DNA from 3 places in the Fictibacillus sp. Mic-4 genome. Region 3 is predicted to be linked to each of the others. Evidence: riboswitches for the same ligand, from Rfam matches in the RefSeq annotation. Region 3 holds a riboswitch; each other region holds the start of a gene.
The links. Region 3 has a riboswitch for cobalamin ahead of WD019_RS09060 ((2Fe-2S) ferredoxin domain-containing protein). Riboswitches for the same ligand answer to the same signal wherever they lie in the genome.

Region 1 (4,324 bases), on a different contig from region 3:
GCGGGAGCAGCCTTTTTGCGCCTATATCTATGACATGCCAAAATTGCGTCGGCATGTGAACAAGTTAATTGAAAGCCTCCCCTCAGCATGCCGATTATTTTATGCAATAAAAGCCAACTCAGATGAGACTCTATTAAAAGCGCTGGCACCAATTGTTCACGGGTTTGAAGTAGCATCGCTAGGGGAGATCGAGAAAGTGCGGGCCGTCGATGAGAGCATTCCGATTTTGTTTGGAGGACCAGGAAAAACGAAAGAAGAGATTGAAGGAGCAATTGATCACGGGGTCACTTTCCTTCATGTCGAGAGCCTGCACGAATTACAGTTGGTTAACTATATAGCAGCTCAAAAAAGGACATCCATATCCATTTTACTGCGGGTCAACCTGCGCAACTCCGTTCCAAACGCTCAGTTAAAAATGTCAGGAGTTCCGAGCCAATTTGGAGTGGATGAAGAAGAAGTGTCTGGAGCAATCGACTTAGTGCGCTGCTTGCCGAATGTCAGGCTTTTCGGCTTTCATTTTCACGCAATGTCAAATAACCTGGATCCAGCCGCCCACGTGCACTTCATCGATCATTGTTTTGAAAAGGCAAAAATATGGGGAAAAGAATGGGATTTAGACCTTTCTTATATCAATGTAGGCGGAGGAATCGGAATCAACTATCAAATGGTAGAAGAGCAATTTAATTGGGATAATTTTATTCTGCGGCTGGAAAAAATACTGGAGAAGCATAGCGATGCCAACTGGCAAACGATTTTTGAATGTGGCCGCTATATTGCGTCTTCGTGCGGTTACTATGCAGCAGAAGTATTGGATATTAAACAAAATCATGGTCGCTATTTTTGTATCATCCGCGGAGGGAGCCATCATCTTAGACTTCCAGCTGCCTGGAAACAGAGTCATCCGTTTACGATCGTACCGATAGAGGAGTGGCCATACCCTTTTAAGCGTCCTGAAGTAAATGAATCAACGATTACGGTTGCGGGGGAACTGTGTACACCGAATGATGTACTGGCAAGAAATGTCCCCATTTCACGATTGCACGTTGGAGATATTCTTTTATTCAGCTACGCGGGAGCATACGGCTGGTCGATTTCGCATCATGATTTTCTTACGCATCCGCACCCAGAGCATATTTATTTAGATTCCGAACCTATAAATGAAGCGGATGAGAAATTGGTTGAGTCACGTTAATCTTAATGGCATACATTATTGGCAAAACGAAAACGAATTTAAAAAGCTCACCCTGCTTTGGTGAGCTTATTTTATTAAAAATTTTTTTGCACGCTTCTTTTCAATTGATATAAATTTAGCCTCTTAAGACTCTAAATGCGTCCCTGACTTTTCTAGCAAATTCTAATGGCGGTTCAACCGATTCGAAATGCATGTACATCGCCCGAGGTTCTTCAAATAACCAGTGGTTATGCAATGCAGTAACAATAATATTTCGTTTGCGAAGTTCGGTCATTAATGGATTTGCTTCCGCTTGCAAAAGCACAGTTTCCCCTAAATTTAACGCTCTGCCATTTCGGTCAACGTCTTCGAAAGAAAAAAATTGAGGAATCACTAACGGAGATTTAGCACGGCGTCCAAGAATGGTGAAATTTAACGTGCGGAATTTTTGTACAAGGCATACTCCATTTTCATCTAAACTGCCCATTCCACCTAGAATTCTAGCAAATTCCTGGCAAAGGCTTTTACGACTTTCCCAATTCATAAAAAGCCCTCCTTACAACTTTATTTTAAAAAGATAGATTTTATCTTTTGTTACTACATATATGCATGACTCTCTTACGATGAGAGGGCAAAAGGTAAGTGTAACAGTGGAATTATAAACTTGTGATAGAAAAAAGAATTGGGTTATTGAAGAATTTTTGGTACTATAAAAATAGAAAATTATATAAGACAACCAGGTGCCCTTGTAAGACAAGGGGTAACAGGGAATCGGGTGGAAATCCCGAGCGGTCCCGCCACTGTAATTGAGGAGTGCTCTATCATTCATGTCACTTAACTTCAACGTTAGGGAAGACGGTAGAGTGCCATGATTCAAAAGCCAGGAGACCTACCTGTGTTGTAGCACCAATACGGCCTTCGCGGAAAGGAGAGGTGTACTCGATGTAAGCGACAATCATATTCTGCCCTTTTGTCGTTTTAACTTAAGTACTCATCCTCAATCTGTCTCAGGTTGAGGATTTTTACGTTTTTATAAGAGGAGGGATTTTTAATGGAAACGCTATCACTTTTTTTGCTAGTTTTTACGTTAGGTCTCAGGCATGGATTAGATGCGGATCATCTTGCGTTTATTGATGGACAAACCCGATACAATTGGCGAATGGGCAGCCCATTTGCGCGCTGGGTCGGAACATTATTTTCGCTCGGACATGGGGGGATGGTAGCTGTTACAGCCGGCATTTTAGGAATTGTGATGAAGAACTTTTCGTTCCCGTCGTATTTTGATCATTTTGCATCGTGGGTATCGATTATTTCTTTATTTCTCATTGGTACGCTAAATACGTATAATCTATTGCGAACCCGAAAGAGTAACGAAGAATTTCATCTAAGTGGATTAAAGGGAAAATTTATTCCAAAAGTCGCGCGGGGAACTACGAACCCCCTTCTTATTGTTTTAGTCGGGGCGTTATTTGCTTTAGCGGCTGAAACCGTGAGTCAAACGGCTGTCTGGTCTTTGGCGGCGGGCAACAGGGGAGAATATACCCCTTTAATGCTAGGGATCGTTTTTATGTTTGGCATGATGATTACCGATACCATTGATTCGCTTATCGTTTATAAAATGATCAATCAGTCAAGCCAACTTGGAAAATCTGCATCAAGACTAATGGGCTGGGTAATTGTCATCCTCGCATACGGGGTTTCCTTCTATCTGGCATTTACCTACTTTAACCCATGGGCTGAACTCGATTTCGAAATCGTCGGAGTCATTCTATTTATCTTCTTAGTTGCTACTTTCATTTTTGTAAGTGTTCGATCTAAAAGACAAAACGTAGAAATGAATACTTCGAATTAAGTGAAGAAGCTCTGACAACTTTTTTGGTCAGAGCTTTTTATATTGAAAAATCTATCTTTAAATGAAGAGAGGAATAGAAATGAGAAAACAACAAGGTTATGATTACATTGAACGATGGAAAAAATTAATGGTAGAGCATGTTGTGCAGCATACGGTAAACATTATATTACAAAGGTGAGGAAAAGTGGGCAATATAAATTTAAGAAAGTGGAAGGTATATGCAAAAAAGCTAAAAAGCGAACTATATACGCTATATTTAGCCAATAAACATCCGAAAGTACCCTGGTATACGAAAATTTTTTCGATATGCGTCGTTGCGTATGCCTTCAGTCCGGTCGATCTCGTACCCGATTTCATACCTATTTTAGGCTACCTCGATGATTTAATTCTCGTACCGTTGGGGATTTATTTTGCCTTTAAGATGATGCCAGGTGATGTAGTGAAAGAATGCAGAAAAGAAGCGGAACGCCTGATGAATCAAGCGAAACCGAGGAACTGGATTACCGGAGGGCTGATTATCATCTTATGGATGCTTATTGCACTATGGATCATGGAAAGGCTATTCTTCTAAGTAAGAGGATTGAGAGAAGCGCCTACTTGATAAAAAGAGATGTATTGACTCAGCAAAAATGATACAAAGAAAAACGAAGCGGATTGCCCGCTTCGTTTTTTATAACAGCTTATTTTTCTTAAAGTATTTCCACATCATCCAGACTAATACGACCATTAATGCCAAAATGAAGATCGTTGAATAATGGGAACTTTGGAAAGGCAAAGGAACATTCATTCCGAAAAAGCCGGTTATAAAGGTTAACGGCAGCATAATCGTCGAAATGATCGTCAAAACATTCAACTTTTCAGATGATTTCGCGCTAATGATGGAATAATACGTATCGAGCGCACTGTTGACAAGGTCCCTGTATGTTTCTGTAGCATCAGCGATCCGTTCCAAATGGTCAATCAAATCGGTGTAAAAGGGGACGTTCTCTTCACGAATATTAAATTTCCATCTTCCGTTGATCGTTAAAAATACTCTCCGCTGTGGAATAATGACGCGGCGAATTAAAATAATTGTCCGTTTTAACGCAAGAAATTCTTCCGTCACTTCTTTTACTTCTTCGTCATACATTTCATCTTCTAATTCATCAATACGGGCGCTGATCCGGTCGAGAATCGGAAAGTATTCGTCTGTAATTCCGTCGATTAATGTATATAAAAGGAAATCAGCGCCTTTATCCATATATTTCGTATGCTTATGACAGATCGCATCCATTTGGCCAAGCCATTTTAATTTATGTTTG
Region 2 (4,324 bases), on a different contig from region 3:
ATTCAAGGTTGCGCATCGTTAATGTGCGCGCCCCTGTTTCTTTTTCGACGACGCTTGCGACTTTATTGTTCACATTTCCTTCAAATAAAATGTAGTGAATGTGCTCTTTTTTGACGAGCTTAATGATTTTCTCCAATTGTTTTTGTGATGGTTCCTCCGAAGGCGACAGGCCGGTCACGCCAACTTGTTCTAAACCATAGCGTTTGGCTAAATAACCGTAAGCAGCGTGTGAAACAACAAACGCTTTCTTTGATGATTTGGCAGCGGTGTTTTTGAATGATGCATCCAAATGCTCTAAATCTTTTTTCAAAGATTGATAGTTTTTATTGAATTCGGCTTTTTCTTCAGGTTTTAACGCAATTAATTCATTTTTAATGTTGGCGGCTATTTTTTCAGCAAGGACTGGATCGAGCCAAACGTGCGGATCTTTATCACCGTGATCGTCATGTCCTTCTTCTTCATGTTCTGACGCTTTTATTAAATCGATCCCTTTTGCTGCTTCAATGACTTTCACATTTTCATCTTTAATTGCATCTTTTACTGCATTTGCAAACCCTTCAATTCCAGTTCCGTTATAAATAAATGCGTCTCCTGTAGCGACATCCATCATCGTTCTCGTCGTTGGTTCAAATGAATGAGCGTCTGCCCCCGGGGGAACAATATTTTTAACTTCAACATACTTGCCTCCAATACGCTCAGTGAAGTATTGCAAAGGATAAATGGTTGTAAAGATTTTTAGCCGGCCGGAATGATGATCATTGGAGGCCTTTTTTGCACCGCATCCAGTTAGCAAAACCGAAACAATAAGTAATACTGTCAAGAATCTATATTTGTTTCTCATGATGTTTCTCCTCTCATTTTATACGCACGTTTTATTATAAACGGAAAGACTACGATTTGTAAAACGAAATTGTTACGATTTATCGAAGGACTGTTTAGAGTGTATAATTCTCTTGATTTTCAGTAGATCTGTTATAATATAATGGGTAACAACTGGATTAGAGGAGGCACATATACAAATGAATATCGCTTTTTATTTATTACCAAAAGATGAAGTAAAATACTTAAATCCAGAATCAACGATGAGACAGGCGCTTGAAAAATTGTCGTACCATAAATATACATCGGTGCCTCTTGTTTCTGAGGATGGTCGCTATGTAGGTACGCTGACTGAAGGAGATTTATTGTGGAAGCTCCGGGATGCGCTTGAAATCGGATATGAAGAAGTATTGAAAACGAAATTGAAAAACGTGCCGCAACGGGTTCGCAACATTCCTGTTACCATCAACTCGAACATGGAAGATTTAATTCCTCTTTCAACCGATCAAAACTTTATTCCAGTAACAGATGACAACGGTTACTTTATTGGTATTATCAGACGACGAGACATCATTAAGTATTGCGCAAAAGTCATGCAAGAAAATATTGATTTGAAATAACAGAAGGAAATGTTGCCAGAACTATTGACAAACACAATATTTAGTGTCAAAGTAATAGATGTTAACTACATATTGAATATGAAGTAAGAATAAAGGTGTCTTATAAAAGACTTAATAGGGAATCCGATGGAAATTCGGAGCTGTCCCCGCAACTGTAATTGTGGACGAAATGGGAATATCCACTGTGTAAAGAACGCGCGATGGATCGTGGCTTTTACATGGGAAGGACCAGAGTAGAGCGAAGCATGAGCCAGTAGACCTGCCTTTTTCTTATGCGTTTCTTTTCTTCGGGGATTGAGATGAGAACGACACGGGCTAAAAATGTGATGTACAACTGTGCATTTTTATTTGTGTCGTTTTATAGAGCTCATCCTTGAAGAAGGATGGGCTTTTATTTTTGAAAGGAAGTGTTTCGTTTGACTACCGATACGATGGAAAGAGAAAGAATCATCCAAACATGGATTGAGCCAGTTCTTAGCCGGTTTCCACAATTGCATTCCAGGCCCTATATCGAAAAAGTAATGTCCTTTTTAAACGATCATGAAGATATAAATGAACAGAAGCTTGCCGATGTATTGATCTTAAATAGCCTTGAACGAATAAATGCAAATGAACCGGACTGGACGTTCATGGCGGCATCCGTTTTTTTAAGAAAACTTTACATGGAAGCGGCAAAAAATAGAGGGTTCAATCCGGAGATCAAATATGGCTCTCTTTACACGCTCATTTCACGGTTAACGGATGAAGGGATCTATACACCTGAACTAATAGACCGCTATGAAAAAGAAGAAATTGAAGAACTCGAGGGAGTTATTGATCCTGAAAAAGACAAGCTGTTTACATATATTGGCGTAAGGACGCTGGCTGACCGCTATCTGGCTAAATCGTACGATGGCCGGGTGTACGAGCTGCCGCAGGAACGTTTTATGATCATTGCAATGACATTAATGATCAATGAACCCGTGCACAAGCGAATGGAGTTTGTTAAAGAAGCGTACTGGGCGCTTTCTAACCTGTACATGACGGTGGCGACGCCGACACTCGCCAACGCGGGTAAAAGCTATGGGCAGCTATCCAGTTGTTTCATAGATACGATGGATGATAGCCTGAGAGGCATTTATGATACGAATACCGATGCGGCTACCCTTTCAAAAGGGGGCGGAGGAATTTCCATCTATATGGGGAAAATCAGAAGCCTCGGATCCGATATTAAAGGATTTAAAGGGACATCATCAGGCGTCATTCCATGGGCGAAGTTGCTCAACCAGACGGCTGTCAGCGTCGATCAGCTTGGCCAGCGCAAAGGCGCCATCAGCATTTATTATCCTGTGTTCGGGAAAGATCTTTTTTCGTTTTTGGACAGCAAGCTGAATAACGGGGATGAACGATTAAGACTGCATGATTTATTTATCGGGTTGTCAGTCCCAGATCTATTTATGGAAAAGGTCGAAGCGCGAGAAGACTGGTATTTGTTTGACCCGCATACGATCAGGAAAGTGATGGGATATGATCTGGATGATTTTTATGATGAGGAGCCGGGCAAAGGAAGTTTCAGGGAGAAGTATGAAGAATGTGTAAAAGCGGCGAATGAAGGGTTGTTCGGTGAGCGGGGAACAGGAGGTTACGATGTCGTACCCGCCATTGAAATTGTTAAACGAATTTTAAAAAGCCAGCTTGAGACAGGCGTTCCTTATATGTTTTACAGGGATACGGTCAATCGGGCAAACCCGAATAAGCATACCGGCATGATTTATTGCAGCAATTTGTGCACAGAAATTGCCCAGAACATGAGTTTGACAAAGGTGATTGAGGAAACAACGGAAGACGGAAAGATCATCATCACGAAAGAACCGGGTGACTTTGTAACATGCAATTTAAGCTCGATCTCGCTTGCCCGCGCGGTGAAAGCAGATGTTTTAGAACGATTGATCCCGATTCAAGTGCGGATGCTCGATAACGTCATCGATTTGAATGAAGACCGTATTGAAGTGCCGCAAGCGGTTTTGACGAATAAGAAGTATCGTGCCATCGGTCTTGGAACGTTCGGATGGCATCACCTTCTGGCGTTAGAAGGCATTCGCTGGGAATCGGAAGAAGCGGTAGCGTATGCCGATCAACTTTATGAAAAAATTAGCTATTTAACGATTCATGCAAGTATGGAATTAGCGAAAGAAAAAGGCGCCTACCCTGTGTTCGAAGGATCGGACTGGCAAACGGGCACTTACTTTGACTCGCGGAATTACACTGCCGGAAAATGGCAAAAATTAAAAGCGGAAGTGAAAGAAAATGGGCTTCGCAACGGGTATTTAATGGCAGTGGCACCGAACTCGACGACGGCGATTATTGCGGGAAGCACGGCATCGATCGACCCGATTTTCAAAAAAGAGTACTCCGAAGAAAAGAAAGATTACAAGATTCCGGTTACGGCTCCGGACTTGTCAGCCAAAACAATCTGGTATTACAAATCGGCCTACGAAATCGACCAGCAATGGAGCATCCGGCAAAATGCGGCACGGCAAAAACATATTGACCAATCGATTTCGTTTAATTTGTACGTTAAAAACAATATTAAGGCGAAAGAGCTGCTCAACCTCCATTTAACTGCGTGGAAATCTGGATTGAAAACCACCTATTATTTACGTTCAACGTCACAGGCGGAAATCGATGAATGCGAAAGCTGTTCAAGTTAAATGGCAGGCTCTAATGAGGAGGAGTTTTTAAATGGAAAAATTGCAAGAAAGAAAACTGTACGATGTGGCAGCGCCAAATGCTTCAACCGGCATCATCAACGGGAAGAGCTCGAATGTCTTAAACTGGGACGATGTCCGCTTCTCATGGGCCTATCCGCTCTATAAAAATATGCTCGCCAACTTTTGGACGCCATT
Region 3 (4,324 bases):
GAAAAGAAAACACCCGGCAATATTTTGCCGGGGATGGGGAGCACTAATAGGAAGATGATGTTGTTTACAGTATGAAATGAAAGTGGGAATAATATGCAAAAGACGCCCCCCCTCCATTCAAAGGAGGGGGGTTCGTTAAATAACTTGCTGAAGCTCGATGTCCTTCCTTTGTACGCGGGCAAGGCGGACGGAAAGGCAGACCGCACCAAAGGCGAGACCGGAAATTAAGCCGATCCAATAGCCGAATGCGCCAAATGAAGTGAATTTAGCAAGGACAATACCGCTTGGAAGGCCGATGATCCAATAAGAAACGAAAGCTAAAATAAATGTAATGTTCACATCTTTATAGCCTCTCAGCGCTCCCTGGATCGGGGCGGCAACCGCATCTGAGAGTTGGAAGAAAATCGCATAAATTAAAAAGTGTTTGGTCAATTGAAGAACGTGGCTGTCATTCGTATAGATGGACGCCACTTGCTCGTTGAAGATGAATAAACCAATTGCACACAGCATCCCCATTATGACCGCTATCGAGATTCCTAAATAACTGTACGTTTTTGCGTCTTTCAATCGCTTTGCCCCGACCTCAAAGCCGACCGCAATGGTGAGGGCCATGGCGATACTAAGCGGAACCATGTACAAGAACGAGGCAAAGTTAAGCGCTGATTGGTGTGCCGCAATCGTGGCTGTATCGAACTCGCTCATAAGCAATGTAACGGCTGCAAATATGCTCGTTTCGAAAAAAATCGAAAATCCGATCGGAACACCGATTTTTAATTGCTCTTTCCATGCAGCAAAAGAAACGCCATACAACCGTTTGAATATGTGATAATCCGCAAATGGCTTCATGCGGTGAATCACAAAGACCGCAATGAAAACGATACACCAATATGTGATCGCAGATGCGTAACCGGCACCGACCCCTCCGAGGCGGGGAAAGCCGAATTTACCGAAAATCAACAAATAATTTAGTCCGACATTGATTGGCAGGGCACAAAGTGTAATCATCATCGATACGCGGGTTTGCCCTAATGCATCAATGAAGCAGCGCAAAACATTGTACACAAAAAGCGGTATTATGCCGATGAAAATGGCGATTAAAAAACGGCGGGCGACATCGCGCACGTGACTTTCCAAATCCATATGATCAAGGATCGGGTCCAATAAAAAAATGCCACAAACAATAATAACGATGGAAAGAAAGACAGCGAGCAATATGCCCTGGATAACTTTAAACGGCACTTTGTCTTTCTCTTTTGCGCCGGCAAGCTGCGAAATGATCGGTGTTAAAGCAAGCAATATGCCGCTTAATCCGGTGTTGACAGGAGTCCATATACTGACGCCGATCGCCACACCCGCCAAATCATCCGGACTGACATGCCCGGCCATCGTTGTATCAAAGAAACTCATCGCATACAACGCTAATTGCGTGACTAGAATTGGAAGTAAAATAATTAGCAATTGCCTTAGTTTTTGCCGAACAGAAGATGTTTGATTCATTGCTTTCAATCCTCATTTGTGTGTAATATAAAAGCTCAATAAAAGGATAGTAACATACATTTATGACAAAATATAAGATTTTTGCTTCAATTTAGTATAAAATTCAGATTTATAAATCCAGCTAAACGAGCATTTTCACTAAAATAAAGTTTTTCTATTTTAAAATTTATTAGAATGTTATATCATAGAAACTGTTCGATTCTATCAATACAGTGAAAACCGAATAATTGCATTTAAGAGTGCCCGGGATGAACTTCCAGGGATAATAGGGAAATCGGTGAGAATCCGATGCAGCCCCCGCTACTGTAAGCGCTGATGAAATTGTCGATGCCACTGGCTCTAATCGCCGGGAAGGGACAAAAGTAAGATGATGCGCAAAGCCAGGAGACCTGCTTTTAAATGTTGTTTCATTTGCTTTTCGGAGGGAGGAGTAAAATGGCGGTAGACTACTAGTTTAGTCATTTTTTCTGCTATGCATGTTAGCACCTCCAGCTTCCAAAAGCTTGAGGTGCTTTTTATTTTTAAAAGACTAGCTGCAGTTGAAGGTGAAAAATAGTAAAGAGGTGGCCCTATGACGACCTGGAATTTAACAGGAACTGAGCATCATGTTTTGATTTGTAATGGATCGAGCTGTATGAGGAAAGGGGGAGAAGAGGTGACACAAGCGGTGCGCGATGAGATCGCATCGCTTGGCATCGACTCGAAAATCCATACGACAAGAACGCGTTGCAATGGGAGATGCAAAGATGCGTGCGTCGTTATCGTTTACCCGCAAGGCGCATGGTTAAACGGTATGACACCGGAGAGAGGGAGAGAAATGGTCCGAAAGCTGGCGGAAGATGAACTTAAGTGTTTGCAGCCATTTACAACTTACGAATTTAGACGCGGGGCAATGGCGCCAGTCGACAACAACGTAACGTTCGCTGGCATTTCAAAAACGTAAAAAAGATGGTGAACAACAAAGGAGGGATGCAAATGGAACAAAAAGGAAAACTGTTCATCGTCGGATTCGGTCCCGGCCATTTTGAACATATTACAGCACGGGCAAAAGAGGCGCTACAAGAAAGCGATATGATTATCGGTTACAAAACGTACGTGGAATTAATTCAAGGGCTGATTGACGATCAAGAAATTGTAAGCACTGGAATGACGGAAGAAGTATCAAGAGCCCAGGAAGCGGTCAAACAGGCCGAAAGAGGGAAGAAAGTAGCCGTCATTTCAAGCGGGGATGCAGGCGTATACGGCATGGCCGGACTCGTTTTTGAAGTGTTGATCGAAAAAGGGTGGAAAGAGGAGACGGGTGTAGCGGTTGAAATCATTCCGGGAATATCGGCCATCAACTCATGCGCTTCATTGCTCGGGGCTCCCGTTATGCATGACGCCTGCACGATTAGCTTAAGTGACCATTTAACCCCGTGGAGTCTGATCGAAAAACGGGTCGAGGCAGCAGCCCAGGCCGATTTTGTCATCGCTTTATACAATCCGAAAAGCGGGCGCAGAACGCGGCAAATTGTTGAAACGCAAAAAATTTTATTAAAATACCGTGATCCAAAGACGCCGGTAGGGCTTGTGAAAAGCGCCTATCGCGAGCGGCAGCAAGTCGTTATCACGAACCTGGAAGAAATGCTTGATCATGACATCGGCATGTTGACGACGGTCATTATCGGCAATTCTTCGACGTTTCTTTACGATGGAAAAATGATCACGCCAAGGGGTTATCAAAGAAAATATACGCTAAATAGCGAGAAGCAACGGCTGAAGCCGCACCAGCGTTTATCTAGGGAAGCAGAGCCATGGGCACTATCACAGGAAGACGAAACTGGCGAGTCGCAAACAGGCAATGAACGAAAAGAAAGCACGATGGCTGCCCTTTTGCCCCCGAAATCAAAAACGGATGCAAATGACTCTTTGGAATTGGCTCTTGAAGCGTTAGGCATGGTTGATAAAGAAGAACGAAGCGCTGAAAAATCCTTCATAACGGCCGGGCAGCCAATCGAGTCCATTTTTGAATTGGCGGTGAGCCCGGGGGTCGCGAATAAGCGGTTTACACCGGAGCAAATGATCACTCTTGCGGAAGTTGTTGGATCAAACGGAAGCATGGAATATACGCCAAATCACCAGATCGTCTTGCGCATTCCGACAACAGATCCAGATATGGTAACAGAGAAGTTGCATTCTGCCGGCTTTCTTCTAATGCCGATCGGCGATGTGCTTACGGTGAAGGCTTGCGATTTTTGCGATGGGGAAAAGGCGGAATCGATTCCATATGCCGAGGAGCTTCAAGAACGGCTTGGAGGAATGGCGCTTCCGAAAGAAATGAACATCGGTTTTAACGGGTGCGGCATGGCATGCTATAAAGCGGTTATGGAAGATATCGGGATCGTCTATCGGAAAGGAAAGTTTGATTTGTTTTTAGGCGCCAAACCTGCAGGCAGGACGGCTCATCCGGCCCAGCCTGTCGCAGAAGGAATTGAGCCTGATCAATTAGTAGATTTAGTGGCTGACATTATCGAATTCTATCAAGAAAAAGGACATCCGAATGAAAGATTTTACAAGTTTTTCAAACGAGTAAAAGAAATTAAAGGATTCAAGCATCAAGAGATCGCACCAAAAATCAAACTTGAGCCGGCTCCATGCGGAGAGTAGGCTTTTTAGGAGGATGGCTAAATGAAGGCTATATTGTTTGTAGGGCATGGGAGCCAGTTGGAAGAAGGAAATGAAGAAGTAAGAACGTTTATCAAATTGCTTACGCCAAAACTGGGCAAAGATCTCATTATTGAAACATGTTTTCTCGAATTTGGCTCGCCATCGATCATGGAAGGAATCG

Region 1: linked by a shared signal. The riboswitch ahead of WD019_RS05830 (sodium:proton antiporter) and the one ahead of WD019_RS09060 ((2Fe-2S) ferredoxin domain-containing protein) in region 3 are both predicted to bind cobalamin.
Region 2: linked by a shared signal. The riboswitch ahead of WD019_RS07640 (ribonucleoside-diphosphate reductase subunit alpha) and the one ahead of WD019_RS09060 ((2Fe-2S) ferredoxin domain-containing protein) in region 3 are both predicted to bind cobalamin.

What each region holds. Positions count from the first base shown of each region.
Region 1 covers NZ_JBBHZM010000005.1:32,285-36,608, reverse strand. The annotation lists gene WD019_RS05840 (type III PLP-dependent enzyme) at 1-1,192, shown strand, start outside; gene WD019_RS05835 (DUF1259 domain-containing protein) at 1,308-1,715, opposite strand; cobalamin riboswitch at 1,893-2,082, shown strand; gene WD019_RS05830 (sodium:proton antiporter) at 2,223-3,023, shown strand; gene WD019_RS05825 (YkvA family protein) at 3,208-3,594, shown strand; gene corA (magnesium/cobalt transporter CorA) at 3,694-4,324, opposite strand, start outside.
Region 2 covers NZ_JBBHZM010000007.1:101,268-105,591, forward strand. The annotation lists gene WD019_RS07630 (metal ABC transporter substrate-binding protein) at 1-841, opposite strand, end outside; gene WD019_RS07635 (CBS domain-containing protein) at 1,020-1,439, shown strand; cobalamin riboswitch at 1,516-1,720, shown strand; gene WD019_RS07640 (ribonucleoside-diphosphate reductase subunit alpha) at 1,871-4,129, shown strand; gene WD019_RS07645 (ribonucleotide-diphosphate reductase subunit beta) at 4,161-4,324, shown strand, end outside.
Region 3 covers NZ_JBBHZM010000010.1:49,499-53,822, reverse strand. The annotation lists gene WD019_RS09065 (MATE family efflux transporter) at 136-1,497, opposite strand; cobalamin riboswitch at 1,718-1,908, shown strand; gene WD019_RS09060 ((2Fe-2S) ferredoxin domain-containing protein) at 2,069-2,440, shown strand; gene cobJ (precorrin-3B C(17)-methyltransferase) at 2,473-4,143, shown strand; gene WD019_RS09050 (sirohydrochlorin chelatase) at 4,165-4,324, shown strand, end outside.